DNA from 4 places in the Streptomyces sp. NPDC059201 genome. Region 3 is predicted to be linked to each of the others. Evidence: riboswitches for the same ligand, from Rfam matches in the RefSeq annotation. Region 3 holds a riboswitch; each other region holds the start of a gene.
What was found. A riboswitch is a leader RNA that binds a small molecule or an ion and turns the genes downstream of it on or off. The one in region 3 is predicted to bind cobalamin.
Positions count from the first base shown of each region.

Region 1: it holds a riboswitch for cobalamin, as region 3 does, so the genes downstream of both, ACFXMG_RS07800 (prenyltransferase/squalene oxidase repeat-containing protein) here and metE (5-methyltetrahydropteroyltriglutamate--homocysteine S-methyltransferase) in region 3, are expected to answer to the same signal.
Region 2: it holds a riboswitch for cobalamin, as region 3 does, so the genes downstream of both, cobN (cobaltochelatase subunit CobN) here and metE (5-methyltetrahydropteroyltriglutamate--homocysteine S-methyltransferase) in region 3, are expected to answer to the same signal.
Region 4: it holds a riboswitch for cobalamin, as region 3 does, so the genes downstream of both, ACFXMG_RS36635 (ribonucleoside-diphosphate reductase subunit alpha) here and metE (5-methyltetrahydropteroyltriglutamate--homocysteine S-methyltransferase) in region 3, are expected to answer to the same signal.

Region 1 covers NZ_JBHZBB010000002.1:436,244-443,880, reverse strand. The annotation lists gene ACFXMG_RS07830 (glycosyltransferase family 4 protein) at 1-1,099, opposite strand, end outside; gene ACFXMG_RS07825 (TetR family transcriptional regulator) at 1,372-2,007, shown strand; gene ACFXMG_RS07820 (hypothetical protein) at 2,106-2,618, opposite strand; gene ACFXMG_RS07815 (ferredoxin) at 2,726-2,959, opposite strand; gene ACFXMG_RS07810 (aldehyde dehydrogenase) at 2,959-4,428, opposite strand; gene ACFXMG_RS07805 (MBL fold metallo-hydrolase) at 4,530-5,567, shown strand; cobalamin riboswitch at 5,644-5,781, shown strand; gene ACFXMG_RS07800 (prenyltransferase/squalene oxidase repeat-containing protein) at 5,859-7,118, shown strand; gene ACFXMG_RS07795 (SCO2322 family protein) at 7,115-7,637, shown strand, end outside.
Region 2 covers NZ_JBHZBB010000007.1:195,356-202,992, reverse strand. The annotation lists gene ACFXMG_RS23240 (serine hydrolase) at 1-919, shown strand, start outside; gene ACFXMG_RS23235 (PA14 domain-containing protein) at 959-2,404, opposite strand; gene ACFXMG_RS23230 (precorrin-2 C(20)-methyltransferase) at 2,532-4,028, opposite strand; gene ACFXMG_RS23225 (precorrin-8X methylmutase) at 4,025-4,660, opposite strand; gene ACFXMG_RS23220 (cobalamin biosynthesis protein CobG) at 4,674-5,894, opposite strand; cobalamin riboswitch at 5,974-6,110, shown strand; gene cobN (cobaltochelatase subunit CobN) at 6,149-7,637, shown strand, end outside.
Region 3 covers NZ_JBHZBB010000001.1:1,091,628-1,099,264, forward strand. The annotation lists gene ACFXMG_RS04840 (short-chain fatty acyl-CoA regulator family protein) at 1-149, opposite strand, end outside; gene aceA (isocitrate lyase) at 532-1,824, shown strand; gene aceB (malate synthase A) at 1,933-3,525, shown strand; gene ACFXMG_RS04855 (3-hydroxybutyryl-CoA dehydrogenase) at 3,522-4,418, shown strand; cobalamin riboswitch at 4,634-4,783, shown strand; gene metE (5-methyltetrahydropteroyltriglutamate--homocysteine S-methyltransferase) at 4,968-7,286, shown strand; partial or broken gene ACFXMG_RS04865 (acyl-CoA thioesterase) at 7,472-7,637, shown strand, end outside.
Region 4 covers NZ_JBHZBB010000017.1:49,815-57,451, forward strand. The annotation lists gene mctP (monocarboxylate uptake permease MctP) at 1-1,075, shown strand, start outside; gene ACFXMG_RS36625 (hypothetical protein) at 1,157-1,747, shown strand; gene ACFXMG_RS36630 (GNAT family N-acetyltransferase) at 1,767-2,270, shown strand; cobalamin riboswitch at 2,320-2,458, shown strand; gene ACFXMG_RS36635 (ribonucleoside-diphosphate reductase subunit alpha) at 2,586-4,958, shown strand; gene ACFXMG_RS36640 (ribonucleotide-diphosphate reductase subunit beta) at 4,958-5,974, shown strand; gene def (peptide deformylase) at 6,043-6,693, opposite strand; gene ACFXMG_RS36650 (tetratricopeptide repeat protein) at 6,760-7,637, opposite strand, start outside.

The DNA of each region.
Region 1 (7,637 bases), on a different contig from region 3:
CGGCGACCTCGGGGATCGCCCCGCCGGTCGTGGCGACGAGCGGCGTACCGGTGGCCATGCCCTCCGCCGCGGGCAGCGAGAAGCCCTCGTAGAGGGAGGGGACGCAGGCGACCTCGGCCGAGCGGTAGAGGTCGACGAGCTCCGCGTCGCTGATGCCCTTCACGAAGCGGACGGCGCCGTCGAGGCCGTACCGCTCGATGGCCTGGGCGACCGGCCCGTCCTCAGCGCGCTTGCCGACGACGACGAGGTGCGCGTCGGGCCGCTCGGTGCGGAGCTTGGCGAGCGCCTCGATGAGGAAGACGAGGCCCTTGAGGGGGACGTCGGCGCTGGAGGTGGTGACGATGCGGCCGGGGACCTCGGCGACGGAGGGGTCCGGGGACCACAGCTCGGTGTCGGCGCCGATGTGCACGACGCGGACGCGGTCCTCGCGGACGCCGAGGTGCTCGACGATCTCCTGGCGGGAGGTGCCGGAGACGGTGAGGACGGACGGCAGCCGGCGGGCGACGCGCTTCTGCATGCGGGTGAAGCCGTACCAGCGGCGGACGGAGGCGCGGCGCTTCCAGTCGGCGGCGGCGTCGAGGTCGAGCCGCCGGTCGACGGTGATGGGGTGGTGGATCGTGGTGACCAGCGGGGCGCCGATCGCGCGGGGGCCGCCGAGGAGTCCGTACCCGAGGGTCTGGTTGTCGTGGATCACGTCGAAGTCGCCGCGACGGGCGGCGAGGGTGCGGCGGGCGCGCAGCGAGAAGGTCAGCGGCTCCGGGAAGCCGCCGGTCCACATGGTGGCGACCTCCAGGGCGTCGATCCAGTCGCGGTACTCGTCGCGCTTGGGCGTCCGGAAGGGGTCGGGCTGGCGGTAGAGGTCGAGGCTGGCGATCTCGCTGAGCGTGACGCCCTCGTCGAGCGTCGGGTACGGCTGCGAGCCGAAGACCTCGACGATGTGGCCCAGCCGGGCCAGCTCGCGGGAGAGGTGGCGGACGTAGACGCCCTGACCGCCGCAGAAGGGATTGCCCTTGTACGTCAGGAGAGCGATCCGCAACGGACCGTCACCGGGTGGGGCGGCACCCTGTCGGGGGTTCGCCTCTATGGCCTCAGCGGTCATGCGCGACCCCCTTCGAGCGTGCGTTTCGCGCGAGCGTAACCGCTCGCGCTAATGTAGAACAAGTTACAGACTTGATCGTTCTCGACGCCTCTCGACGCCTCTCGACGCGCTTTCCGCGTGTCGTCCGATCCATCGGGAGGCACCGAATCTACCGGCAGGTAGCTTCGGCGTGAGCGCCGGAACAGGTGATTCGCGCCACCCGGCCGCGGAGGTTCGCGCCACGGCCGTCCTCCGCCATACTGGCGCTCCCCACCGCACGGAACGGGACCCCGATGACCGCAGAGAGCAGAGCGGACCACCGCCCCTCCGCCACGCCGCCCCTGACGGAGCGGCAGGAGGCGCGCCGCCGTCGCATCCTCGACGCCAGCGCCCAGCTCGCCGCCCGCGGCGGCTTCGACGCGGTGCAGATGCGGGAGGTCGCGGAGGCGGCCGGAGTCGCCCTCGGGACGCTGTACCGCTACTTCCCGTCCAAGATCCACCTGCTCGTCGCGACCATGCAGGACCAGCTCCAGCACATGCACACCACGCTCCGGAAGCGGCCCCCGGCCGGCGCGGCCCCCGCGGAGCGCGTGGCGGAGACCCTGATGCGGGCCTTCCGCGCGCTCCAGCGCGAGCCGCAGCTCGCCGACGCGATGGTCAGGGCGCTGACCTTCGCCGACCGCAGCGTGAGCCCCGAGGTCGACACGGTCTCGCGCCTGACGACCGCGATCATCCTCGACGCGATGGGCGCGGAGCAGCCGACCCCGGAGCAACTGTCGGCCGTCCGCGTCATCGAACACACCTGGCACTCGGCCCTCATCACGTGGCTGTCCGGGCGCGCCTCGATCGCCCAGGTCAAAATCGACATCGAAACAGTCTGCCGCCTGATCGACCTGACGGCCCCGGAACGGCCCCCCGCCCGTCAGTGACCGGAGCCCTCGCCGTACGGGAGGACTGCCTCCCACCCGGTGGACTGCTTCACGCACGCGTCCTCCGTGGCGCTCAGGGTGATCGTTCCGCGTGCGCGTCAGCCCACCGGGTCCCGGACCTTGTCCCTGAGCCCGGTCTTCTCCATGCACGCGTCGTCGTACGCCACGACGCCGAGCGTCCCCTCGCCGTCACCGACCCCGCTCCGGAACTCGGCCACCAGGGTCCATCCCCGCTGCTTGAAGACCTCCTGAGGGTTGACGGCCTCGTACTGGTTCCCGTTCTTGGCGAACCGCCAGGCGCGCTCGCCCAGTCCGTCCACCACCGCCTCGTACAGGGCGAGGTCGGCCGGGTGCTCCCCATCGCCGAAGCCCTTGTAGTACACCGCGCACCCGAGGAGCATCTCCTTCTCTATCCGCTCGGCGAACTCTCGCTCGTCCGGCGGCGCGTCCGCGGCCTTCAGCGCGCCCTCGACGTCCGCCCGCACCACGTCCTTCGTGAGCGGTCCGGTCCCCGCCGGGCGCGGCGGGACGGGGACCGGGGCCCCCTTCTGCGGCTCCCCCGCCCCGCAGCCCGCCGTCGCCAGCGACGCCGCCACGGCCAAGGCCGCCATGGCGGCCCGTCTCTTCCCGTTCTTCCCTCGCATGTGCGTTCCCTCCCCAGGTCACGGGGGCGTTCGTCCCGTGATCAGGGGAGGAGTGTGGCACGAGGGCCGGCGGGCTAGTCCTCCGGTGGGTAGACCGGTTCGCCGCCGTCCGCGAGGGTGATGAGGATGGCCTCGACGGGGCAGCCCTCGGCCGCCGCGAGGAGGCGTTCGCCCGCGTCGGTTTCCGGGGTGACCGGGTGGGACTGGCGGGCGGTGTCGAGGCGGAAGCCTTCCGGGGCGTGGTTGACGCACAGGCCGGAGCCGATGCAGACGGCCCGGTCGACCTCCAGGTGCCAGCGGTCGCCCATCAGTTGCCCCCCGAACCCTCGTACCCGCCCGGGAGGTGGATCATCTTGTGCTCCAGGTACTCGGAGAAGCCCTCGGGACCGAACTCGCGGCCCACACCGGAGTTCTTGTAGCCGCCGAAGGGGCCGAGCATGTCGAGGCTGAAGGTGTTGACGTTGAAGGTGCCGGTGCGGACCTGGCGGGCGAAGTCGATGCCGTGCTCGACGTCGCCGGTCCAGACGCTGCCGCTGAGCCCGTACTCGGAGTCGTTGGCGACCCGCAGGGCCTCGGCCTCGTCCCCGTACGGCAGGAGACAGACGACCGGGCCGAAGATCTCCTCGCGGGCGATCCGCATCGAGTTGTCGACGTCGCCGAAGAGCGTCGGCTCGACGTACCAGCCGCGGTCGAGCCCGTCCGGGCGGCCGCCGCCGGTGAGGACCTTCGCGCCCTCCGCCTGCCCGATGCCGATGTAGTCGAGCGAGCGCTGCTGCTGGCGGCGGGCGACGAGCGGCCCGACCTGGGTGGCGGGGTCGAGCGGGTCGCCGACGACGAGCGCGGAGGCCGCGGCGGACAGCGCCTCGGCGATCTCCTCGTACCGGGAGCGGGGGGCGAGGACCCGGGTCTGGGCCACGCACGCCTGTCCGTTGTTCATCCACGCGGCCGGGACGATCCCGGCGACCGCCGTCGCCACGTCGGCGTCCGGGAGGATCACCGCCGCCGACTTGCCGCCGAGTTCGAGCGTGACGCGGGTGAGGTTGCGCGAGGCGACCTCCATCACGCGCTTGCCCGCGGCGACCGAGCCGGTGAAGGACACCTTGTCGACGCCGGGGTGCCCGACCAGGTACTCGCTGACCTCGCGGTCGGCGGGCAGGATCGAGAGCACCCCCTCCGGCAGCCCCGCCTCCGCGGCGATCTCGCCGAGCAGGTACGAGTCGAGCGGCGACTCCGGCGAGGGCTTGAGGATCGCGGTGCAGCCGGCGAGCAGCGCCGGTCCCAGCTTGGCGGCGGCGGTGAACTGCGGCACGTTCCACGGCACGACCGCGGCGACCACCCCGACCGGCTCGCGCCGCACGAGCAGCGGGCCGAGGACCCCGCCGCGCCGCTCCTCGAAGACGAAGCCGCGGGCCACGGTGATGGCCGAGTCCCACACCATCATCGCGCCGAGCGCCTGCGCGAGGACGGACCAGGAGTACGGGGAGCCGTTCTGCGCGCTGATCGAACGGGCCAGCTCCTCGTGCCGGACCGCGATCGCGTCCTTGATCCGGGAGACGACCTCGATCCGCTCCTCCAGGCTCATCCGCGGCCAGGGCCCCTCGTCGAAGGCCCGCCGTGCCGCCGCGACGGCCCGGTCGACGTCCGCGCGCGAGGCGTGCGGGACGCGTCCGATGACCTCCTCGGTGTGCGGCGAGATCACCTCGATGGAGGCGTCGCCGAGCGGATCGGTCAACTCCCCGCCGATGAACAGCTTTCCGTGCTCCACAAGCTCGCTCATGCCGGTCGCCTCCCGGGGGTATCTGACGGTGTATCAGAACTGATATCAGTTCTAGATATGGTCGGCAATGGTCGTACCGGTACGCAGAGATGAGGACGCTCATGACGCAGGTGACCGAGCACGGCGGTGGCGTCTGGTCGCTGCGGGTGCCCATCCCGGACAACCCGCTGGGCCACACCCTGGTCCACGTCCTCGACACCGACCGGGGCCCGGTCCTCGTCGACACCGGCTGGGACGACCCCGATTCGTGGAGCGAACTCACCGCCGGGCTGGGCGCGTTGGGGATCGGCGTACGGGACGTCCACGGGGTCGTCATCACCCACCACCACCCCGACCACCACGGACTGTCCGGCCGGGTCCGGGAGGAGTCCGGGGCCTGGATCGCCATGCACGCCGCCGACACCGCCGTCGTCCGCCGCACCCGCGAGTCCGACCCCGCCACCTGGCTCGACTACCTCGCCCGCAAGCTCGCCGCCGCCGGCGCCCCCGAGGACCACCTCGCCCCGCTGCGCGCCGCCCGCTCCGGCGGCCGGATGCGCACCCTGCCCGGCCTCGGCGCGGCCCTCCCCGACCGGGAGATCGTCCCCGGCGAACTCCTCGACCTCGCCGGGCGCAGGCTCCGCGCCGTCTGGACCCCCGGCCACACCCCCGGCCACGTCTGCCTCCACCTGGAGGAACAGCACCCCGCCGGACTCCCCGGCCACGGCCGGCTCTTCTCCGGCGACCACCTGCTGCCGGGCATCTCCCCGCACATCGGCCTCTACGAAGACCCCGACGACGCCACGGTGACCGACCCCCTCGGCGACTACCTCGACTCGCTGGAGCGGATCGGACGGCTCGGCGTCGCCGAGGTCCTCCCCGCCCACCAGCACGCCTTCCCCGACGCCGCCGGACGGGTCCGCGAACTCCTCGACCACCACGAGGACCGGCTCACCGGACTCCTCGCCCTCCTCACCACCCCCCTCACCCCGTGGCAGCTCGCCGAGCGCATGGAGTGGAACCGCCCCTGGGACCGCATCCCGTACGGCTCCCGCAACATCGCCGTCAGCGAGGCCGAGGCCCACATCCGCCGCCTGGTCAAGCTGGGCCGCGCGGAGGCCGTGACGGGGACGGAGCCGGTGGCGTACGTGGCGGTGTGACGCGGCCTGCGCGTGGCGGTGTGACGCGGCTGTCGCGTGGCGGTGTGACGCGGCTCGCACGCCCGGGGAGCGGGTCCTACGGGCCGGTAGAGTGGCCCGGTCGTCTTCATGCCCGAGCAGGGGAAAGCCGGTGCGAATCCGGCGCTGACCCGCAACCGTGAGCCGTTCGGAAGAACAGTGAGTCGGAACGCCCTGCCCCGGGACGTGAGCGCCGGCACCGTCGAGGAATACGGCGCCGGACGCGGGCCCCGCGCGGGGCACCGGTGTCCGGTGCCCGCACGAGAGGCACACATGATCAGCGTCCGTCGCGCCGCCGCCGCGCTCACCGCAGCGGCAGCCGTGCTCGCCACCGCCGCGACCGGAACGGCCTCCGCCGCGCCCTCGCCGAGCGCTTCCGCCGCCGCGCTCCCGCCCGGTCTGTACGGCAAGAGCGACCCGACGTACGACGGCGTCTGGCGCCAGTCGCTCGCCTTCCTCGCCCAGCGCGCCACCGGCTACCAGCCCGCCGACCAGGCCGTGGACTGGCTGCTCGGCCAGCAGTGCGCGGACGGCTCCTTCGCCTCGTACCGCGCGGACACCACGAAGCCGTGCGACGCCAAGACGATGCGGGACTCCAACGCCACCGCCGTCGCCCTCCAGGCGCTCGGCGCGGTCCGCCGCGAGGCCGCCGACCCGACGAAGATCGACACCGCGGTCAAGGCCGGCTACGGCTGGCTGCGCGGCGTACAGAACAAGGACGGCGGCTGGAGCTACACCCCCGGCGGCCCCAGCGACGCCAACTCGACCTCCATCGTCGTCAGCGCGCTCGCCGCGTCGGGCGTCAAGCCCGGTTCGTACACCTCGGCCGAGGGCCGCACCCCGTACGACGCGCTGCTCGCGCTCGCGCTGCCCTGCTCCGACGACGAGGGGCCGGGCGCCTTCGCGTACCAGCCCGACAAGGCGGGCAAGCTGCTCGCCAACGCGGACGCGACCGCCGCGGCCACCCTCGCCGGGCTCGGCAAGGGCATCACCGCCGTCAAGGCCACCCCGCCGCAGGCCCCGACCTGTGTCGACCTCTCCGAGCCGACCGTCGAGCGGGCCGCCCTCAACGGCGCCTCCTACCTCGCCAAGGCGCTCGTGCAGACCGGCCACCTCACCACCCCGCCGCTGCCCGGCGCCACCGACACCGAGCCGAAGCCGGACTTCGGCAACACCGCCGACGCCGTCGTCGCCCTCGCCGCCGCCGGCACCGCCCGCCTCGCGGAGCCCGCGCTCCAGTGGCTGGAGCAGAACGCGGCCCCCTGGGCGAAGGAGTCCGGCCCCGCCGCCTACGCCCAGCTGATCCTCGCCGCGCGCGCGATGGAGGCCGACCCGCACGAGTTCGGCAAGGAGGACCTGGTCGAGGCGCTGAACGCGACCGGCCCCGCGCCCAAGACCCCCGACGTCTCCGCCGCCTCCACCGAGGACGAGGACGACGACTCCTTCCTCGGCTTCGACGTGTGGTGGATCATCGGCATCGGCATGGTCGCCGGCGTCGGCATCGGCTTCCTCCTGAGCGGCCGCAAGAAGTGACGCGCCCGGGTTCCCGGCGGACCGCCGCCGGGGCGCTCGCCTGCGGGACGGCCGGGCTGCTGCTCGCCCTCGGCGCGGCGGCCCCCGCCCAGGCGGCGGGCTACCGGTACTGGTCGTACTGGCAGGCCGACGCCGGGAAGTGGACGTACGCCACCCAGGGCCCCGCGATCTCCCGGCCCGCCGACGGCGACGCCATCGGCTTCCGCTTCGCGCTCAGCGAGGACTCCGCCGACGCGACCAGGCCGACCGCCGCGCCCGACTTCGGCGCGATCTGCGCGGACGTCGAGAAGAAGCCCGGTACGAAGCGGATCGCGGTCGTCGTCGACTTCGGCACCCCGAAGGACGCGCCCTCCGGCGAGACCCCGCCGAAGGACTCCCCGACGACCGGCTGCGCCGGCGTCGCCGAGAACGGCACCGGCGCGGACGCCCTCGCGGCCGTCGCCAAGCCGCTGCGCTACGACAGCTCCGCCATGCTCTGCGGCATCGCGGGCTACCCGAAGCAGGGCTGCGGCGAGGCCG
Region 2 (7,637 bases), on a different contig from region 3:
GGACGTCCTCTACGAGCCGGCCGGCATGGACTCGACCAGTTCCCGCTTCGAGGACTTCGAGAAGGCGAAGGACCGGGCCTGGGGCCATGTAAAGACCGGCGGCGGTGGCGAAGGCGAGGGCGTGTGGAAGCCGGAGTTCGTCCGCGACCCGGACGCGCAGTCCCCGGCCGGCGGGGTCAGCTCCACCGCCCGCGACATGGCGCTCTGGCTGCGGCTCCAGCTCGCGAACGGCGAACTCGACGGCAAGCGGATCATCGCCGCCGACGCCCTGGAACGCACCCACTGGCCCGAGGCGGTCTCGAACCCGCCGAGCGCCCCGGCCGCCCGCACCGGCTTCTACGGCCTCGGCTGGAACGTGAGTTACGACGACGCCGGCCGGCTCCGCCTCTCCCACACGGGCGCCTTCGCCGAAGGCGCGCACACCAACGTGACGATGCTGCCCGGCGAGCAGCTCGGCATCGTCGTCCTCACCAACACCGCGCCGGTCGGCGTCGCCGACGCCGTCGCCCTCGACTTTTTCGACATCGCCGAGACCGGGAAGATCAGCCGTGACTGGATCCCGCTGGTCGACGCGGTCTACCAGGCGCAGGAGGACGAGGGCCGCTCGGACACCGACTACGCCCGCCCGCCGTCCGGCGCCGAGCCCGCGCAGGACGCCGACGCGTACGCGGGCACGTACACGAGCGACTACTACGGGCGCGCGGAGGTCGTGGCCGGTGAGGACGGCGCGCTGACCCTCCGCCTGGGGCCGGAACCCCAGGCGTACCGCCTCACCCACTACGACGGCGACGTCTTCAGCTTCGAGACACGCGGCGAGAACGCCGTCGGCCGCACCGGAGTCACCTTCACCGGAGACGGAAAGACCTTCACCGTTGAGTACCTGAACGGCGAGGGCCTGGGCACCTTCACCCGGGAGTAAGCCCCCGGGAGTACGCCCCCGGGTGTCAGCCCCCAGACGTCAGCTGTCGCTCGGGATGTCGAGTTCGCTCAGCTCGGTGACCTCGACCCAGTCCAGACCCGGGTCGTCGAAGGAGATCCGGTTGTTCGCGGTGTCGATGGCGACCACGCCGTACAGCACGTGCTCGCCGTCCGGCGCGCTCTCGTGGAGGTAGGACGAGGCGGCGGACGTCAGGTACTCGACGTGGTGGGCGACCCAGACGAGGTCGCCCGCGCCGTCCTCCATCTCCACGGCCTTGTAGACCTCGTACAGCTTGACGTCGGACTCGGGGTTGGGCGTCCACTCCAGGAGGACGCCGTCCTCGCGCGGGGTCGCCTTGAGGCCGGCGACCGGGGCGGGGGCGGTGTGGTCGTCGTGGGTGGCGGTGACGGCGGTGCGGGCCGAGGCGTTGCCCGCGGGGTCGACGGCCGAGACCCAGTAGGTGTAGCGGGTCCGCTCGGCGGCGGTGCGGTCCGTCCAGGTGGTGGCGGTGACGCCGGACGCGACCTGGGTGGCGGGGGTGGTGGTGCCGGTGCGCTGCCGGTGGACGGTGTACTTCGCCGCGCCCGCGACCGGCCGCCAGGCCAGGACGACGCCGGTGGCGCCGTCGGTCGCGGTCACGCCGGCCGGGGCGGCGGTCGGGGTCCGGTCCGCGGAGACGACCGTCAGGTCGGCGCCGCCGGGGGACTCGTTGCCGGCCCGGTCGACGGCGCGGAGCTCGTACACGTACGTCTGGCCGGTCGGCGGCGGGGAGTCGACGTGCGCGCGGGCGGTGACGAGCGCGGTGGCGCCGCTGACCTTCGCCCAGGTGGCGGAGGTGCTGAGGCGCCGGTAGACGCGGTAGCCGGCGAGGTCCATCTCCTTGTTCGCCGCCCACTTCAGCGTGGTCCTGTTGAGCGCGCGGTCGTAGACGGCGGTGGCGCCGGCGGGTGCCAGCGGGCGGACCTTGTCGGCGGTGGCGGTGGTGAGGGGCGCGTAGGCGAACCTGACGTTCGCCGTGCCCGTCCAGGCGACGTGGTCGACGCGGAGGGTGTGGCGGCCGGCGGGGACGGTGAGGTTGACCGTCTTCCGCTGGTTGACGGTGACGTTCTTCCAGAGGTCGATCCTGCGGACGCCGTCGAGGTAGACGCGGATGCCGTCCTGCGTCTCGGCGGCGAACGAGAAGGGGCCGCCGGAGCCGAAGTCGCGGGTGAGCGTCCAGCGGACGGAGAAGTTGTCCCTGGGCAGGGTGACGCCCGCCGGGTCGCCGAGGCCGTAGTTCTCGGCGATCGCGGCGTCGCAGGCGGTCAGCTTCGGGGTGCCGGTGAGGGTGGTGTTGGCGAAGTACTCCGCCTTCCACAGGGGGGACGCGCAGGTGACGGCCGCGGCGGCCGGGGTGGCGGTGAGCAGGCCGCCGGAGGCGGCGAGCGCGGCGGTGGTGGCCAGCGCGCAGAGGCGGTGACGAGTCAGCACAGGGCGGGTCAGCACAGGGAGGGGCCCTTTCCGGACCTGGAGGGAGGAGGCAGAAGCAGATCGAACGGCGAACGCCTGTGTGACCCACGAGGTGGGGGGAGGGTTGCCCCCTCCCCCCACCAACCTCTCCCTACGCGCCCCCTCAGCCGTACCGCCGCGGCGTCCACGTGATCGTGCGCCCGTCGCCCCGGTCGACCGCCCTGGTCTGCGAGGAGCCGATGAGCAGCAGGGTCCGCATGTCGACCTCGGAGGGGTCCAGGGTCTTCAGGGTCAGGACACGCACCGACTGCTCCGGGCCGCCGACGTCGCGGGCGACGACCACGGGGGTGTCGGGGGAGCGGAGTTCCAGGAGGAGGTCGCGGGCGGCGGCCACCTGGTGGGTGCGGGACTTCGACCCGGGGTTGTAGAGGGCGAGGACGAGGTCGGCCCCGGCGGCGGCGCGGAGGCGGTCCGCGATGACGTCCCAGGGCTTGAGCCGGTCGGAGAGCGAGATCGTCGCGTAGTCGTGGCCGAGCGGGGCGCCCGCCGCGGCGGCGGCCGCGTTGGCGGCGGTCACCCCCGGGAGGACCCGTACGGGCACGTCCGCGTACTCCGGCTCGCAGGCGACCTCCAGGACGGCGGTGGCCATGGCGAAGACGCCCGGGTCGCCGCCGGAGACGACCGCGACCTTGTGCCCGCGCCGGGCCAGGTCGAGGGCGAACTCGGCGCGCTCCGACTCGACCTTGTTGTCGGAGCCGTGCCGGATCTGGCCGGGGCGCAGCACCGGCACCCGGTCGAGGTAGGTGGTGTAGCCGACGAGCACGTCGGCGTTGACGAGGGCGCCGCGCGACTCGGGGGTCAGCCAGGGTGCCCCGGCGGGGCCGGTGCCGACGACGGTGACCTCGCCCGTCTCCCGTACGGGATTCTCCTGATCGATACGGGAGGGGAGGACGGCGACCGAGAAGTAGGGGACGGTCGACGGGTCGACGTCCGCGAGCCGCTCCGTCCGCTCGCCCGCCATGAACGCCCGCTCCACGTACCGGGCGTCGTCCAGCCGGCCCGCCCGCTCCAGGGCCCGCTTCACCGTCGGGAAGGTGCGGCCGAGCTTCATCACGACCGCCGAGTCCGTGCCCGCGAGGCGGGCCGTCAGCTCGTCCTCCGGCAGGGTGCCGGGGATGATCGTGAGGACCTCCTCCGCCTCGCACAGCGGCTCGCCGAGCCGCGCGGCGGCGGCGCTGACGGAGGTGACGCCGGGGATGACGGTGGTGTCGTACCGGTCCGCGAGCCGCTTGTGCATGTGCTGGTAGGAGCCGTAGAAGAGCGGGTCGCCCTCGGCGAGGACGGCGACCGTGCGGCCCGCGTCGAGGTGGGCGGCGAGCCGGGCCGCGGCCTCCTCGTAGAAGTCGTCGAGGGCGCCCCGGTAGCCGCCGGGGTGGTCGGTGGTCTCGACGGTGAGCGGGTACATCAGCCGCTCCTCGACGTGGTCCTCGCGCAGGTGGGGCGCGGCGATGGAGCGGGCTATCGAGCGGCCGTGCCGTGCCGAGTGGTAGGCGATGACGTCGGCCTCGGCGATGGCCTTCACGGCGGCGAGGGTGAGGAGGTCCGGGTCGCCGGGGCCGAGCCCGACGCCGTACAGCTTGCCGGTGGCGGGGGCGCTCATGCCTGGATCTCCGGTTCGTGCGCGAGGGCGTTGAGGGCGGCGGCGGTCATGGCGCTGCCGCCGCGCCGGCCGCGGACCACGAGGTAGTCGAGGCCGAGGTCGTTGGCGGCGAGGGCGTCCTTGGACTCGGCGGCGCCGATGAAGCCGACCGGGATGCCGAGGACGGCGGCGGGCTTCGGCGCGCCCTTCGCGATCATCTCCAGGAGGTGGAAGAGCGCGGTGGGGGCGTTGCCGATGGCGACGACGGAGCCTTCGAGGCGGTCCCGCCACAGTTCGAGGGCGGCGGCGGAGCGGGTGGTGCCGAGCTCGGCGGCGAGGGCGGGTACGGCCGGGTCGGAGAGCGCGCACAGCACGTCGTTGTCGGCGGGCAGCCGCTTGCGGGTGACGCCGGAGGCGACCATCTGGGCGTCGCAGAGGATGGGGGCGCCGGCCCGGAGCGCGGCGCGGGCGCGGGAGACGACGTCCGGGGAGTGGGCGATGTCCCGCACGAGGTCGGTCATGCCGCAGGCGTGGATCATGCGCACGGCGACGGTGGCGACGTCGTCGGGCAGCCCCGCGAGGTCCGCCTCGGCGCGGATCGTGGCGAAGGAGCGGCGGTAGATCTCGGCGCCGTCTTTCTCGTACTCGTACATCCTCAGCTCTCACTCATCTCGTACGGGCCGCCGCCACGGCTTCGGCCAGGGCGGTACGGGGGACGGGGGCGCCGTCCAGCAGATACGTGTCGGGGTCCCGGGCGGTGACCTCGATCCAGGTGCCGTGCGGGTGTCCGCAGCGGCGTTCGCACCCGGAGTAGTGCACGGGCAGCGGCCCGCCGGGCGCGCGCGCCGCGTCCGCCCGCACGTCGGCGAGGGACTTGGCGCAGCCGGGCGTCCCGGTGCAGGCGGTGACGCCGGTGCCGGGGGCGTCGGGCCGGGTGATCAGGCCGTGCGCCTCCAGGGCGGGGAGCCGCCCGGCGCCCGCCCCGACGACGACGGCGCCGCGCCAGGGCGTGAGGCGCACCTCGTCGGCGCCCTCGGCGAGGGCCCGCAGCTGGGCGGCGGTGAGCCGGCCGAGGGGGGCGAGGACATGCAGTGCGTGGCCGCCGAGCGGACCGGGTGCGGGCGGGAGCGCCGAAGGGGAAGGAAGGGACGGTACGGGCTCCGCGGTGATCCCCGCCCTGGCCAGGGCGCCGCCCCACTCCGGAAGCAGCCCGGCGGGAAGCTCGCGCGGGCGCCACGCGCCGGTGCCGGCGGCCGCGTCGAGGAAGGCGAGGGCGCAGGCGAGGGCGGCGGGGACGGCGTCGGCGGCGGACAGCCGGAAGGTCCGGGAGCCCGCCGTCAGGAGCGCGGCGCCGTCCGGTGCTGCGATCAAGGTCACATCGCCGCCGAGGCCGGTCACATCGCCGCGCCCGTCGTCGAGGACGAAGAGGAAACGCCCGGAGAGGCCCGCCGCGCGGGGCTCCGCGCAGAGGGCCGCGTCCAGCTCCCGCACCCACAACTGCACGTCCGCGTGGCCGAGTCCGTCGAGCCCGGCGGCGGGCGAGGCCACGATGTTGCGGACCCGCTCGTGCGTCGGGGACGGCAGCAGCCCCGCCGCCCCGAGCACCGCGGCCAGCTCCGCCCCGCACCCCTCCCCGAGCCCCCGCAGCTCCGCGTTCCCCCGCGAGGTCACACTGACCCGCCCGTCCCCCAGAGACGCGGCGGCCCCCGCCAGCACCTCCACCTGACGCGCCGTCAACCGCCCCCCGGGCAGCCGGAGTCGAGCCAGGAACCCGTCATCGGCGCCATGCAGACGCAGCGCCCCGGGGCACGCGTCGCCACGGTCCCGTATGCGGGGTTCGCCCGGTTCGGGCGTCGTGGGTGGGGTCGGCGGCATGGCGGCGAGCATACCCACGGGGAACCGGACGACCACCGGGTGTGATCCGGCCGACTCTCCGGCCCCCTCCGGCGCGCCGACCGCACGATCTACTATGCAGATCGGCATGGGGTCCCAGGACCCCGGGGAGGAAGCCCGGTGAGAATCCGGCGCGGTCCCGCCACTGTGAGCCCGTACCGGGGACGGTTCGGGTGAGTCAGGAACTCCCGCCGTCCATACGACCACCCGGGGCGCGGACAACCCCGAGGAAGGGCCTGAGCCTCGCCATGCTCCTGCTGCTGTCGCACTCCGACACCGACCTGCTCAGTGCCCGCGCGGCGAACGCTGCCGCGCCCGAAGGGCCGGTCGCGTACCGCTTCGCCAATCCCTCCCGGCTTCCGCTGGGTGACCTGACCGGGCTCCTCGACGGGGTCGAGCTCGTCGTCGTCCGGCTGCTCGGCGGGGTCCGCTCCTGGCAGGAGGGGCTCGACACGCTCCTCGCGAGCGGAAAGCCGGTCGTCGTGCTCAGCGGCGAACAGGCACCCGACGCCCAGCTGATGGCCGCCTCCACCGTGCCGATCGGCGTCGCCACCGAGGCGCACGCCTACCTCGCCCACGGCGGACCCGGCAACCTGGAGCAGCTGGCCCGCTTCCTCTCCGACACCGTGCTGCTCACCGGCCACGGCTTCGAGGCACCGGCCGCCGCCCCCACCTGGGGCCCCCTCGACCGCGCCGAGCGGAACGGGACCGGACCGGTCATCGCGGTGCTCTACTACCGCGCCCACCACATGAGCGGGAACACCGCCTTCGTCGGCGCCCTCTGCGACGCCATCGAGGACGCCGGGGCCCGCGCGCTGCCGCTGTACGTGGCCTCCCTGCGGGCCCCCGAGGAGGAGCTGCTCGCCGTCCTGCGCGGAGCCGACGCCATCGTCACCACCGTCCTCGCCGCCGGCGGCACCAAGCCCGCCGCCGCGCAGGCGGGCGGCGACGAGGAGGCGTGGGACGCGGGCGCGCTCGCCGCGCTCGACGTGCCGGTGCTCCAGGCGCTCTGCCTGACCGGCTCGCGCTCCGCCTGGGACGAGAACGACGAGGGCCTGTCGCCGCTGGACGCAGCCAGCCAGGTCGCCGTCCCCGAGTTCGACGGGCGGCTCATCACCGTCCCGTTCTCCTTCAAGGAGATCGACGCCGACGGGCTGCCCGCGTACGTCGCCGACGCCGAGCGCGCCGCCCGCGTCGCCGGCATCGCCGTCCGCCACGCCCGCCTCCGGCACATCCCGAACGCCGAGAAGAGGCTCGCGCTCGTCCTCTCCGCGTACCCCACCAAGCACTCCCGCATCGGCAACGCGGTCGGCCTCGACACCCCCGCCTCCGCCGTCTCCCTGCTGCGCCGCCTGATCGCCGAGGGCTACGACTTCGGCCCCGAGGCGGACCTGCCGGGCCTCGTCTCCGGCGACGGCGACGAGCTGATCTACGCCCTCATCGAGGCCGGCGGCCACGACCAGGACTGGCTCACCGAGGAGCAGCTGGCGAAGAACCCGGTCCGCATCCCGGCCGCCGACTACAAGCGCTGGTACGCCGAGCTGCCCGCCGAGCTGCGCGAGCAGGTGGAGGAGCACTGGGGCCCGGCGCCCGGCGAGATGTTCCTCGACCGGTCCCGCAACCCCGAGGGCGACATCGTCCTCGCGGCCCTGCGGCGCGGGAACCTCCTCGTGCTCATCCAGCCGCCGCGCGGCTTCGGCGAGAACCCGATCGCGATCTACCACGACCCCGACCTGC
Region 3 (7,637 bases):
AGTACCGGCACCGTGAGGGGCCGCGCGTCGTGTTCCATCTGGTTGAGGTAGCTCGGCGAGATCGCGAGCGTGCGGGCCAGGGCCGCCTGGCTCATCCCCCGCTCCTCGCGCAGCCTGCGCAGCCGAGCCCCCGCGTACGTCCTGGCCACCGTCGCCCTCCCGATCGGTCTCCGCGTCCGGCACAGCGTACGCGGATCCGGTGCGCCCTGGGGCTTCGCAACCTTGGCAAAAGGCGGCGCGCGCCTTCGCAGAAATTGGCACGCGTCCACGATTGATGGCACTGGGTGCCAGTGCCAGAGTCTGAGTGCGGCCCACCAGACCCGGTGGACCCGGTTCGGACGCGGAACTCGATTCATGCCCTGACATCGACCATCCCGGCGGACGAGCCCGGGTCGGCCTGATTGCTCATCTCCGCGCCGGCCGGGCGCCGGTGGGCCGCAACCCCCGAGAAGACACCCAGTGCCGTGCTTGCCCACCCGCTCTCGTGGACGAGTTGGCAAGCACGGCAGACCCGAGGAGACGGTCGACGACATGACGGACACCAGGAAGCGGACGGCGGAGGACCTGGCCGGGCGCTGGGCGACGGACCCGCGCTGGAAGGGGATCGAGCGCACGTACTCCGCCGAGGACGTCGTCCGCCTCTCCGGCAGCGTCCGCGAGGAGCACACCCTCGCCCGGCGCGGCGCCGAGCGGCTGTGGCGGCAGCTGCACGAGCTGGACTACGTCCACGCGCTGGGCGCGCTGACCGGCGGTCAGGCCGTGCAGCAGGTCCGGGCCGGGCTCCAGGCGATCTACCTGTCCGGCTGGCAGGTCGCCGCCGACGCGAACCAGGCCGGGCACACGTACCCCGACCAGAGCCTCTACCCGGTCAACTCCGTCCCCCAGGTGGTCCGACGGATCAACAACGCGCTGCTGCGCGCCGACCAGATCGCCACCGCGGAGGGCGGAGCCTCGGCCGACGGGGGCAGGGACTGGCTCGCGCCGATCGTCGCCGACGCCGAGGCCGGCTTCGGCGGGCCGCTGAACGCCTTCGAGCTCACGAAGGCGATGATCGCGGCCGGCGCTGCGGGCATCCACTACGAGGACCAGCTGGCCTCCGAGAAGAAGTGCGGCCACCTCGGCGGCAAGGTCCTCGTCCCGACCTCCCAGCACGTCCGCACCCTCAACGCGGCCCGGCTCGCGGCCGACATCGCGGACGTCCCGACGCTGGTCATCGCCCGCACCGACGCCCTCGCCGCGAACCTGCTGACCAGCGACGTCGACGAGCGCGACGCGCGGTTCGCGACCGGCGAGCGGACGGCCGAGGGCTTCTACCGCGTCCGGAACGGCATGGAGCCGGTCATCGCCCGCGGCCTCGCCTACGCCCCGTACGCCGACCTGATCTGGGTCGAGACCGGCACCCCGGACCTCGCGCAGGCCCGCGAGTTCGCCGAGGCGATCCACCGCGAGCACCCGGACCAGATGCTGGCGTACAACTGCTCGCCGTCCTTCAACTGGAAGGCGGCCCTGGACGACGACCAGATCGCCAAGTTCCAGCGCGAACTCGGCGCCATGGGATACAAGTTCCAGTTCATCACGCTGGCCGGCTTCCACTCTCTCAACCACGGCATGTTCGACCTCGCCCGGGGCTACGCCGAGCACGGCATGACCGCGTACGTCGAACTCCAGGAGCGCGAGTTCGCCGCGCAGGCGCAGGGGTTCACGGCGGTCAAGCACCAGCGCGAGGTCGGCACCGGCTACTTCGACCTGGTCTCCACGGCGGTCAACCCCGCCTCCTCGACCACGGCGCTGGCCGGCTCCACCGAAGAGGAGCAGTTCCACTAGCAGCCGTACGGGGCGGGCGCCGCGCCCGGCCACCCGCCCCCTCTCCCTCCCCCCTCTCCCTCCCCCGCCTCTCCCGTCCACCCTCGCCCGCAGCATCAGGAGAGTTCCATGACCGTCAGCGCACCGCCCCGTGTCCGTGTCCTCGCCGCCGCGGGCGAACGCCATGAGGAGATCCTCACCCCCGGCGCGCTCGACTTCCTCGGCCGGCTCGTCGCCGCCTTCGCCGACCGCCGCGCCTGGCTCCTGAAGGAGCGGCGCCGGCGGGCGATCCGGCTCGCCACCGGCACCCCGCTCGGCTTCCCGGTCGCGACCGCCGCCGTGCGCGACGACCCCTCGTGGCGGGTCGCACCACCCGCGCCCGGACTCGCCGACCGCAGGGTCGAGATCACCGGGCCGCCCGCCGACCGCCGGATGGCCGTCAACGCCCTCAACTCCGGCGCGCGGGTCTGGATGGCCGACTTCGAGGACGCCACCGCGCCCACCTGGGAGAACGTGGTCGGCGGGCAGCTCGTCCTGCTCGACGCGATCCGGCGCCGCGTCGACTTCACGAGCCCCGAGGGCAAGGAGTACCGCCTCGGCCCGGACCCCGCCACCATCGTCGTGCGGCCGCGCGGCTGGCACCTCGAGGAGCACCACCTGGAATACGACGGGCGCCCCCTGCCCGCCTCCCTCGTCGACTTCGGCCTGTACTTCTACCACTGCGCCCGGCTCCAGATCGACGCCGGCCGGGGCCCGTACTTCTACCTCCCCAAGCTGGAGAACCACTACGAGGCGTGTCTGTGGAACGACGTCTTCGTCCTCGCCCAGGAACTCCTCGGCATCCCCCGGGGGACCGTCCGGGCCACCGTCCTCATCGAGACGATCACCGCCGCGTTCGAGATGGAGGAGATCCTGTACGAGCTCCGCGAGCACGCCTCCGGGCTCAACGCGGGCCGCTGGGACTACCTGTTCAGCCTCATCAAGACCTTCGGCCACCGCACCGACTTCCTGCTCCCCGACCGCGCCAAGGTCACCATGACCGCCCCCTTCATGCGCGCGTACACCGAACTCCTCGTCCGCACCTGCCACAAGCGCGGCGCGCACGCCATCGGCGGCATGGCGGCCCAGGTCCCGAGCCGGGATCCGGACGCGAACGCGGCGGCCCTGGCGACGGTGCGGCTCGACAAGGAACGCGAGGCCGAGGACGGCTTCGACGGCTCCTGGGTCGCCCACCCGGGGCTCGTCCCCACCTGCCGGGCGGTCTTCGACGGCGTCCTCGGCGACCGGCCCGACCAGATCCACCGCACGCGCGAGGACGTGGCGCCCGCCGCGCCCGACCTGCTCTCCGTCCGCCGGATCAGCGGCCCGCCCACCGGGGAGGGGCTGCGGACCAACATCTCCGTCACCCTGCGGTACTTCGACGCCTGGCTGCGCGGCCAGGGCGCCGTCGCCCTGGACGGGCTCATGGAGGACGCCGCCACCGCCGAGATCGCCCGCGTCCAGATCTGGCAGTGGCTCCGCCACCGCGTCGTCGACCGGACGACCGTCCTCGCCCTGCTCGACCGGGAACTCGGCGCCCTCGCCGCCGACCGGCCCGGGGCGCCCCTGGAGGACGTCCGCACGCTCTTCGAGGAGTCGGCCCTCGCCACCGAACTGCCCTCGTTCTTCACCCCGTCCGCCTACGCGCGCCACCTCGTCCGCGTCACGGAGCCCCGGTCGTGAGCGGGGTCATCCGGCGCGTGGGTGTCGTCGGCGGCGGCCTGATGGGGGCCGGGATCGCCGAGGTCTGCGCCCGGGCCGGACTCCCCACCGTCCTGTGCGAGGTGGACCGGCCGGCCGCCGACGCCGCCCGCGAACGGATCGCCGTCTCCCTGGAGCGGGCCGTCCAGCGCGGGAAGCTCGACCGGCTCTCGGCGGAGAGCGCTTTGGGCCGGATCACCGCCACGGCCGACCTCGCGGACCTGGCCGACCGGCAGCTCGTCGTGGAGGCCGTGGCCGAGGACGCCGCGGTCAAGACGGAGGTCTTCACCGCACTCGACAAGACCGTCACCGACCCGGCGGCGATCCTCGCGACCAACACCTCGTCCCTGCCCGTGATGCGCCTGGCCAGGGCCACCGGCCGCGTGGACCGCGTCGTCGGCCTCCACTTCTTCAACCCCGTCCCCGTCCTGCCCCTCGTCGAGGTCGTCACCACGCTCCGCACGGCGCCCGACGTCGTCGCGGAGGTGACGGACTTCGTGACCGGGACGCTCGGGAAGTCCGTGGTGCGGTCCGGCGACCGGGCCGGCTTCGTGGTCAACTCGCTGCTCGTGCCGTACCTCCTGTCGGCGATCCGGATGACCGAATCGGGGTTCGCCTCCCCCGCCGACGTCGACCGCGGCATGGAGCTCGGCTGCGCCCACCCGATGGGCCCGCTCCGGCTCGCCGACCTCATCGGCCTCGACACCCTCGCGGCCATCGCCGAGGCGCTCTACGAGGAGTTCAAGGAACCGCTCCACGCTCCCCCGCCGCTGCTGCTTCGCATGGTGGAGGCGGGGCTGCTCGGCCGGAAGTCCGGGCGCGGGTTCCACACGTACGACCGGGTGGCCGGCGAGCACCCGGTGCCCCGGGGCTGAGGGCCCGGGAGGCGCGGGGTCCGGCCGGTGAGGGTCCGGACCGGCCCCGCGGCGGCGGGTGGGCGGGTGGTGTGGAGGCCACCCGCCCACCGAGAGAGGCAGCGGTGTCTCATCTCACCCTCCACGATCCGGGATTCCTCCTCGGCGAGGGGCGCCGGGCCGCGTAGGGTGGCGTCCGCAGCTGGTTCGCCCCGTCCGCCAGGCGGGATGCGTCGTAAGAGGGAACCCGGTGGGAATCCGGGACTGCCCCGCAGCGGTGAGCGGGAACGACCGCCGTCATACGCACTGGGCCCGGAGAGGGCCTGGGAAGCGACGGCCAGTAGGTGGCCTCCACGAGGAGGGCGTGCCCGCGAGTCCGAAGACCTGCCCGTTGCCCGCACGCGGACCGTTCCGCGCGCGGCCATCCGGTGACCTCGAGGGCGGGTCGGCGACCATACGGACGGACCGCCGTGCCCCTGCGCGCACGGGCGCACCCGCCCGCCTCTGGTCTCTCCTCGCGCCTTCGACGGTCTCCGGACCTCAGGGATCCATCTCGCGAAGGAGATCTCCGTGACCACGAAGTCCGCAGCCGCGGCCCCACGGGCGACCGTGTACGGCTACCCCCGTCAGGGCGGTGACCGTGAGCTCAAGAAGGCGATCGAGGGGTACTGGAAGGGCCGGATCACCGCCGACGCCCTCCACGCCACCGCCGCCGGTCTGCGCCGCGCGAACTGGCGGCAGCTCGCCCAGGCCGGCATCACCGAGGTGCCGACCGGCGACTTCTCGTACTACGACCACGTCCTCGACACGACCGTCATGGTCGGCGCGGTCCCCGCCCGCCACCGGGACGCCGTGGCGGCCGACGCCACGGACGGCTACTTCGCCATGGCGCGCGGCACCCAGGAGGTCGCCCCGCTGGAGATGACCAAGTGGTTCGACACGAACTACCACTATCTCGTCCCGGAGCTGGGCCCGGACACCGTCTTCGCCGCCGACCCCTCCCAGCAGGTCGCCGAGCTCGGGGAGGCGCTCGCGCTCGGCCTGGACGCCCGCCCGGTCCTGGTGGGGCCGGTCACCTACCTCCTGCTGGCCAAGCCCGCCCCCGGGGTGGCGGCGGACTTCGAGCCGCTGACCCTCCTGGACCGCCTGCTGCCCGTCTACGCCGAGGTCCTCGCCGACCTGCGGGCGGCCGGGGCGCGGTGGGTCCAGATCGACGAGCCCGCGCTCGTGCAGGACCGGACGCCCGCCGAACTGGACGCCGCCGCCCGGGCCTACCGCTACCTGGGCACCGCCGAGGACCGGCCGAAGCTCCTCGTGGCCTCCTACTTCGACCGGCTCGGCGACGCCCTCCCGGTGCTCGCCGAGGCCCCCGTCGAGGGACTCGCCCTCGACTTCACCGGACCCGCCGCCGCCAACCTCGACGGGCTCGCCGCCGCCGGCGGACTGCCCGGCAAGCGGCTCGTCGCCGGGGTGGTCGACGGACGCAACGTCTGGGTCGACGACCTCCAGCGGTCGCTCACCACCCTCGGCACCCTGCTCGGCCTCGCCGGACACGTCGACGTCTCCGCCTCCTGCTCCCTGCTCCACGTGCCGCTCGACGCGGCGGCCGAGCACGACATCGACCCGCAGGTCCTGCGCTGGCTCTCCTTCGCCCGCCAGAAGACGACGGAGCTCGTCACCCTCGCCCGCGGCCTCTCCCAGGGCACCGACGCCATCGCGGGCGAACTCGCCGCCAACCGGGCCGCGCTCGCCTCCCGCGCCGAGTCCCCGATCACCCGGGACCCGGCCGTCCGCGCCCGCACCGAGGCCGTCACCGACGCCGACGGGCGGCGCTCCCAGCCCTACGCGCAGCGGGCCGCCGCCCAGCGGGCCCACCTCGGACTGCCCCTGCTGCCCACGACCACCATCGGGTCCTTCCCGCAGACCGCCGCGCTGCGCACCGCCCGCGCGGACCTGCGCGCCGGACGGATCGGCACCGAGGGGTACGAGGAGCGCATCCGGGCGGAGATCCAGGAGGTCGTCTCCTTCCAGGAGAAGACCGGCCTCGACGTCCTGGTGCACGGCGAGCCCGAACGCAACGACATGGTGCAGTACTTCGCCGAGCAGCTCGACGGCTACCTCGCCACGCGGCACGGCTGGGTGCAGTCGTACGGCACCCGCTACGTCCGCCCGCCGATCCTCGCCGGCGACATCTCCCGGCCCCGGCCGATGACGGTGCGCTGGACCACGTACGCCCAGTCCCTCACCGCCAAGCCCGTCAAGGGCATGCTCACCGGGCCCGTCACCATGCTCGCCTGGTCCTTCGTCCGCGACGACCAGCCGCTCGCCGACACCGCCCGCCAGGTCGCCCTCGCCCTGCGGGACGAGGTCCAGGACCTGGAGGCCGCCGGCACCTCGGTGATCCAGGTGGACGAACCGGCGCTGCGCGAGACCCTGCCGCTGCGCGGGGCCGACCACGGGCGGTACCTCGCCTGGGCGACCGAAGCCTTCCGCCTCACCACCGGCGGGGTGCGGCCGGACACCCAGATCCACACCCACATGTGCTACGCCGAGTTCGGCGACATCGTCCAGGCCATCGACGACCTCGACGCCGACGTCATCAGCCTGGAGGCCGCCCGCTCCCACATGCAGGTCGCCCGCGAACTCGCCGCCCACGGCTACCCGCGCGAGGCGGGCCCCGGCGTCTGGGACATCCACTCCCCGCGCGTCCCGGGCACCGAGGAGGCCACGGAGCTGCTCCGCGCGGGGCTCGAGGCCATCCCCGCCGAGCGTCTCTGGGTCAATCCCGACTGCGGCCTGAAGACCCGCGGGTGGGCCGAGACCCGCGCCTCCCTGGAGCACCTCGTCGCCGCGGCCCTGACCGTCCGCGCCGAGCTCTCCGCGTCCTGAGCCGCCCCCGACGACGCGGCCGGCCGTGAGGACACCCCTCGCGGCCGGCCGCCGGTGAGCCGCCCGAGCTCGCTCCACCGCTCCCCGTACCCCCATCTCATGAAGGAGAGGTCGACGTGGCCGATCCCACCGTCGTCAGCCCCGCCCCCGACTCCCGCCCCGTCAAGACCCCCGACGACTCGCGGGTGGTGCTCGCCCACATCATGAGCGAGCACGACACCAACCTGTACGGCACCATCCACGGCGGCGTCATGATGAAGCTCATCGACGACGCGGCGGCCGCGGCTGCCGGACGGCACGCCGACGGGCCCGCCGTCACCGTCTCGGTCGACCGGATGACCTTCCTCGCCC
Region 4 (7,637 bases), on a different contig from region 3:
CGCCTTCGGCGTGCTCGCCGCGTACACCTACTCGTCGGGTCTGCGCGCCCCCGCGCTCATCGCCTTCGTCAAGGACACCCTGATCTACCTGGTGATCGCCGTGGCGATCATCTACATCCCGATCAAGCTGGGCGGCTTCGAGGCGATCTTCGCCGCCGCCGACGAGAAGTTCACCGCCAACAAGGCCGGCGGGCTCGTGCCGACCGAGGCCGGGCAGTGGACGTACGCGACGCTCGCGCTCGGCTCGGCGCTCGCGCTCTTCATGTACCCGCACTCCATCACGGCGACCCTGTCGTCGAAGAGCCGCGAGGTCATCCGCCGCAACACCACGATCCTGCCGCTGTACTCGCTGATGCTGGGCCTGCTCGCGCTGCTCGGCTTCATGGCCATCGCCGCCGGGATCAAGGTCCAGAACGGCCAGCTCGCCATCCCGCAGCTCTTCGAGGACATGTTCCCCGCCTGGTTCGCGGGCGTGGCCTTCGCCGCCATCGGCATCGGCGCGCTCGTCCCGGCCGCGATCATGTCGATCGCCGCGGCCAACCTCTTCACCCGGAACATCTACAAGGACTTCCTCAAGCCCGACGCGACCCCCGCGCAGGAGACCAAGGTCTCCAAGCTGGTCTCCCTCCTGGTGAAGGTCGGCGCCCTCGTCTTCGTCCTCACCATGGACAAGACGGTCGCCATCAACTTCCAGCTCCTCGGCGGCATCTGGATCCTCCAGACCTTCCCCGCCCTGGTCGGCGGTCTCTTCACCCGCTGGTTCCACCGCTGGGCGCTGCTCGCCGGCTGGGCCGTGGGCATGGTGTACGGCACGATCGCCGCGTACAACGTGTCGACGCCGAAGCAGGCGCACTTCGGCGGCTCCTCCGCCGAGATCCCCGGCATCGGCGAGATCGGCTACATCGGTCTCACCGCCTTCCTGCTCAACGTCCTGGTGACCGTGGTCCTCACCTTCGTCCTCAAGGCCGTCAAGGCCCCCGAGGGCGTCGACGAGACCTCGCCCTCGGACTACACGGCCGACGCCGGCGACGCCGGCGTCCGCACGCTCCCGAAGGTCGGCGCCGGCAGCCACTGAGCCGTCGCGTACCCTCCGCAGGCCGCCCGCCTTCCACCAGGCCGGGCGGCCTGCCGCGTCGTCACCACCGAAAGGCCGCTCATGCGTCTGCGGACCGCGCCCCTCCTGCTGCTCCTGCTCGCCGCCACCGGCTGCGGCACCGTGACGGCGGGCGCCCCGCCGGCACCCGACCGCGCCGCCCTGGAGGCCCGCGCCCAGTACGCCCAGACCCGCCTCGAACACGTCTACGTCACCGAGGCCGAGGGGTACGCGCCGGCGCTCCAGTCGGCCGGGGTCGTCGGCGACGACGGCTTCCAGATCGTGTACGTGCGCCAGGGCGGCGGCAACCTCACGCTCACCGCCGAACGGCGGCCGTTCAGCGCCGAGGAGTGCGCCGCCGGGCCCGCCGGGGGCGACACCTGCGAACCCGAGGGCGACGGCTGGTACCGCCGCACCGGCGACCAGCACGCCTACCTGCGGAACGAGGACGGGCTCCGCGTCGAGCTCGCCGCCCCGCTCACCGTCCCCCGCGAGCTCCTCAAGGAGGCCGCCGGGAAGGCCCACCGCGCCGACGACACCGAACTCGACGCCGTCCTGCCGAAGGCGACCGGCGCCGACGGCCCCGTCGAGCGCGGCGACCTGCCGCCGGTCGGCGACGGGGCGCCCGACAATTCGGTCGGCGCGAGCGGCTGAGCCCGGCAGACTTCCCGTCATGGACTTCACGATCAGGGCCGTACGGCCCGAGGAGCACGAGGAGCTCGGCGAGCTCACCGCCCGGGCCTACCTCGACGACGGGCACCTCACCTTCGGCGAGGACGACGACTACCTGCCGGTGATCAAGGACGTGGCCCGGCGGGCCGCCGAGGCGGAGGTCCTGGTCGCCGTGGACCCCGACGGGGCGCTGCTCGGCGGGGTCACCTTCACGCGCGGCGGCGGGGCGTGGGCGGACATCGCGGTCCCCGGCGAGGCCGAGTTCCGGCTGCTGGCCGTGGCGCGCGCGGCGCGCGGCCGGGGCGTCGGCGAGGCGCTCGTCCGGGCCTGCGCCGACCGGGCGAGGGCCCTCGACGGCTGCGCCCGGCTGGTGCTGTCCACCCAGGACGGGATGGCCTCAGCCCACCGGATCTACCGGCGGCTGGGCTTCACGCGGCTGCCCGAGCGGGACTGGAGCCCGGTTCCCGGCCTGTCCCCGCTGCTCGCCCTCACCCTGGAGCTCTGACACCTCACACCCGAGGGGGACACAACATGTGGGGGGTGCCGAGATCGGCGCCCCCCACATGTATGCTCGTGCTCGCTGTCGTCGCAGGGGAATCCGGTGCGAATCCGGAACTGTCCCGCAACGGTGTACTTCGTGTGCCCTTGTCCACGGAGCGAGTCCGAGCACCTGCCGGCAGTGCGCCCGGTACGACCGTTCCGGGTGCCGACGACGTCCGGGCCTCGCGGAGTGGGCCGGTGGACACGGGTGCATCCGCGTGTGTGCGCCCGTCCGCCCCTCCCCGCCGTGACCCCGGGCCGAGCGAGGGAGAGCCCCCACGTGACCATCGCGCCTGCGGGTCCGTCAGCCACCGAGGCCGCCGCGATCGAGAGCGACGGCCCCGGGACCGTACTGCTGCGGACCCTGACCGACCTCACCGCCGACCTCATCGACACCGACCCCGGCCGGGTCGCCGCCGCCGCGCTGCGCGGCCGGCACGCCGGGTCGGACGAGGCGGAACTGCGCGAACTGGCCACCGAGGCCGCGGCCGGTCTCATCTCCGAGGACCCCGCCTACTCCCGGCTCGCCGCCCGGCTGCTCACCCTCACCATCGCCGAGGAGGCGGCCTCGCAGGGCGCCGTCCGCTTCTCCGCCTCCGTCGCGACCGGTCACCGCGAGGGCCTGATCGCCGACCGCACCGCCGCCTTCGTCTCCCTGCACGCGAACCGGCTGGACGCGCTGATCGACCTGGCCGCCGACGACCGCTTCGGCTACTTCGGCCTGCGGACGCTGTACTCGCGCTACCTGCTGCGCCACCCGATCACCCGCAAGGTGATCGAGACCCCCCAGCACTTCATGCTCCGGGTGGCCGCCGGCCTCGCCGAGGACGACTCGGCGCGCGCGCTGGACGAGGTCGCGGCGCTGTACGGGCTGATGAGCCGGCTCGACTACCTGCCCTCCTCCCCCACGCTCTTCAACTCCGGCACCCGCCACCCGCAGATGTCCTCCTGCTACCTGCTGGACTCGCCGCTGGACGAGCTGGACTCGATCTACGACCGCTACCACCAGGTGGCGCGCCTGTCGAAGCACGCGGGCGGCATCGGCCTGTCGTACTCCCGGATCCGTTCGCGCGGTTCGCTGATCCGCGGCACCAACGGGCACTCCAACGGCATCGTGCCGTTCCTGAAGACGCTGGACGCCTCGGTCGCCGCCGTGAACCAGGGCGGCCGCCGCAAGGGCGCCGCCGCCGTCTACCTGGAGACCTGGCACGCGGACATCGAGGAGTTCCTGGAGCTCCGCGACAACACCGGCGAGGACGCCCGCCGCACCCACAACCTGAACCTCGCCCACTGGATCCCGGACGAGTTCATGCGCCGGGTGAACGCGGACGCCGAGTGGTCGCTCTTCTCCCCCGCCGACGTGCCCGAGCTCGTCGACCTGTGGGGCGAGGCGTTCGACGCCGCCTACCGCGCCGCCGAGGCCAAGGGCCTGGCCCGCCGCACGATGCCGGCCCGCGACCTGTACGGCCGGATGATGCGCACCCTGGCCCAGACCGGCAACGGCTGGATGACCTTCAAGGACGCCTCGAACCGTACGGCCAACCAGACCGCCGAGCCCGGCACGGTCGTCCACTCCTCCAACCTGTGCACCGAGATCATCGAGGTCACGGACGACGGCGAGACGGCCGTCTGCAACCTCGGCTCGGTCAACCTCGGCGCCTTCGTGTCGGGCGGTGACATCGACTGGGAGCGGCTCGACGAGACCGTCCGCACGGCCGTCACCTTCCTCGACCGGGTCGTGGACATCAACTTCTACCCGACCGAGCAGGCCGGCCGTTCCAACGCCCGCTGGCGGCCGGTGGGCCTGGGCGCGATGGGCCTCCAGGACGTCTTCTTCAAGCTGCGGCTGCCCTTCGACTCCGCCGAGGCCCGCGCGCTGTCCACCCGGATCGCCGAGCGGATCATGCTCGCCGCGTACGAGGCGTCCGCCGACCTCGCCGAGCGGAACGGGCCGCTGCCGGCCTGGGAGAAGACGCGTACCGCCCGGGGCGTCCTCCACCCCGACCACTACGGCGTCGAGCTGACCTGGCCGGAGCGCTGGGCGGCGCTGCGCGAGCGGATCGCGACGACCGGCATGCGCAACAGCCTGCTGCTCGCCATCGCGCCGACCGCGACCATCGCGTCCATCGCCGGCGTGTACGAGTGCATCGAGCCGCAGGTCTCCAACCTCTTCAAGCGCGAGACGCTCTCCGGCGAGTTCCTCCAGGTCAACTCGTACCTGGTGGCCGAGCTGAAGGAGCTCGGCGTGTGGGACGCGCAGACCCGTGAGGCGCTGCGCGAGGCCAACGGCTCGGTGGCCGGCTTCAACTGGGTCCCGGCCGAGGTGCGCGAGCTGTACCGCACGGCGTGGGAGATCCCGCAGCGCGGCCTGATCGACATGGCGGCCGACCGCACCCCGTTCCTCGACCAGTCGCAGTCCCTGAACCTCTTCATGGAGACGCCGACCATCGGCAAGCTGTCGTCGATGTACGCGTACGCCTGGAAGCAGGGTCTGAAGACGACGTACTACCTGCGCTCGCGCCCGGCGACCCGGATCGCCCGCGCCGCCCAGGCCGCGACCACCGCCGCCCCCATCCCCGTCCAGCAGGCCGCCGACCCCGACGCGGTCGCCTGCTCCCTGGAGAACCCCGAGTCCTGCGAGGCATGCCAGTAATGAGTACCACCGAGAACAAGAACCTCCTGGACCCGGGCTTCGAGCTGACCCTCCGCCCGATGCGCTACCCGGACTTCTACGAGCGCTACCGGGACGCCATCAAGAACACGTGGACGGTCGAGGAGGTGGACCTCCACTCGGACGTCGCCGACCTCGCCAAGCTCACCCCCGGTGAGCAGCACATGATCGGCCGGCTGGTCGCGTTCTTCGCGACGGGCGACTCGATCGTGTCGAACAACCTGGTGCTGACGCTCTACAAGCACATCAACTCCCCCGAGGCGCGCCTCTACCTGTCGCGGCAGCTGTTCGAGGAGGCCGTGCACGTCCAGTTCTATCTGACGCTGCTCGACACCTACCTGCCCGACCCGGACGACCGGGCCGCCGCGTTCGACGCGGTCGAGGAGATCCCCTCCATCCGCGAGAAGGCGCAGTTCTGCTTCCGCTGGATGGACTCGGTCGAGAAGATCGAGCGGCTGGAGACGGCGGCCGACCGCCGCCGCTTCCTGCTGAACCTGATCTGCTTCGCCGCGTGCATCGAGGGCCTGTTCTTCTACGGCGCCTTCGCGTACGTGTACTGGTTCCGGTCCCGCGGTCTGCTGCACGGCCTGGCGACGGGCACCAACTGGGTGTTCCGCGACGAGACGATGCACATGAACTTCGCCTTCGAGGTCGTGGACACCGTCCGCAAGGAGGAGCCGGAGCTCTTCGACGACGCGCTCCGGCAGCAGGTCACGGAGATGCTGAAGGAGGCCGTCGAGGCGGAGCTCCAGTTCGGCCGCGACCTGTGCGGCGACGGGCTGCCGGGCATGAACACCGAGTCGATGCGCGAGTACCTCCAGTGCGTCGCGGACCAGCGCCTCGTCCGCCTCGGCTTCCCCCCGGTCTACGGCTCCGAGAACCCCTTCGCGTTCATGGAGCTCCAGGGCGTCCAGGAGCTCACCAACTTCTTCGAGCGCCGCCCGTCCGCCTACCAGGTGGCGGTCGAGGGCACGGTCGACCTGGACGAGGACTTCTAGTCCGTCCGGATACGCCGAAGGGCCCCGCACTCCAGGAGTGCGGGGCCCTTCGGCGTACGCCTGCGGGGTCAGTCGTTGGCGACGACCGGGTAGCGCGGGGTGCCCTCTTCCATCTGGCGCAGGGCGTCCTTGCGGTCGCGCTTGGAGAGCTTGTCGATGTAGAGGAAGCCGTAGAGGTGGTCCGTCTCGTGCTGGAGGGCGCGGGCGAAGTAGCCCGTGCCGCGGACCTTGATGGGGTTGCCGAGGAGGTCCTGGCCGTGGACCTCGGCGAAGTCCGGGCGGGCCAGCGCCGCGTAGGCGGTGGGGACCGAGAGGCAGCCCTCGTTGGAGTCGTCCAGGTTGCGGCGGTCGGCCGGGAGCTCCTGGAGCACCGGGTTGATCACGTGGCCGGTGTGGCGGACGCCCTCGTCGTCGGGGCAGTCGTAGACGAAGACCTTGAGGCCGATGCCGATCTGGTTGGCGGCGAGGCCGACGCCCTCGGCGGTCTTCTGGCTGGCGAACATGTCGTCGACCAGCTGGGCGAGTTCGGGCCCGAACTCGGTGACGTCCTTGCACTCGTGGTGCAGCACCGGGTTGCCGACGACCGTGATGGGACGGGAGGTGCCCCGCTCGCGGTGGGCGAGCTCACGCTCCTCGCACCGCTCCGTGTCCACGATGTAGCCGTCGTCGTCCAGGGCGTAGCCCGTGAAGATCTGCTCGCCCGACTCCTGCTGCGCCATGTGCCGCCGCGCCTTCCTGAAAACCCGATTCCGTCGGGGACAGCCTACGGGCCCCGGGCGGGAGGCTCAGCAGACCTCTTCGAGATCGCGCCATTCACGGCTGTCGGGGCTGTCCGCGACCCAGCCGTCGAGGAGCCCGCGCACCAGGTTCGCCGGGGCGGCGATCCCGCACTCGCGCTCGGGCACCCACAGCTCGCCGGGCGAGCGGTGGCCGAGCGGTCCGGGGTGGCCGGGCTCGCTGTGGTCGTGCGGGTCGACGTGGTCGCCCTCGCCCTCGGCGCTGGGCATGGTCGACTCCGAGCAGGCGCGGCAGAGGAGCCTTACCGACGAGGACCAGTCCTCGGCGGCGAAGCCCGCCTCGGCGGCGAGCTGCTCCAGCGCGTCCCGGTCGGCCTCGGTGGCGGCCTCCAGGAGGACGACCCAGGTGGGGACCGGGGAGGGCGCCCACAGCTCGATCTCGTCGAAGACCGGGTAGGAGGGGCCGGCGGTGGTGGTCCGCTCGCCGTTCGGCACGCCGTCGTGGAGGACGACCTCGCCCCAGCGGCGCCCGGAGGAGGGCAGCGGGATGGAGAGGACCTCCATGCGGGCCGGGTCGAGCCTGCGGCCCCACACCACCTCGGCCTCGCCCTCCGGCGAGAGCCTGACGGCGGCGCTGCCCAGCTCCATCCCGGCGGGCTCGCCGGTGGCGGAGGAGGCGCCGGGGACCTTCAGCCCGTACGCCTGCCAGGCGCGGCGGGCCAGCGGCCAGTCCTGGAGCGCGGTGGCGGCGATGCCGACGTTCCACCAGTCGGGGGCGCCGGTCTCCTTGTCGAGCAGGGCCACGGCGCGCAGTCCGGCGGCCCGGGCCTGCTCCCAGTCGTGCCGGAACTTGTGCAGCAGGGCCAGGTTGAACCAGGACTCGGAGAGCCAGGGCTCCAGATCCGCCGCGCGGGTGAGCAGCGCGC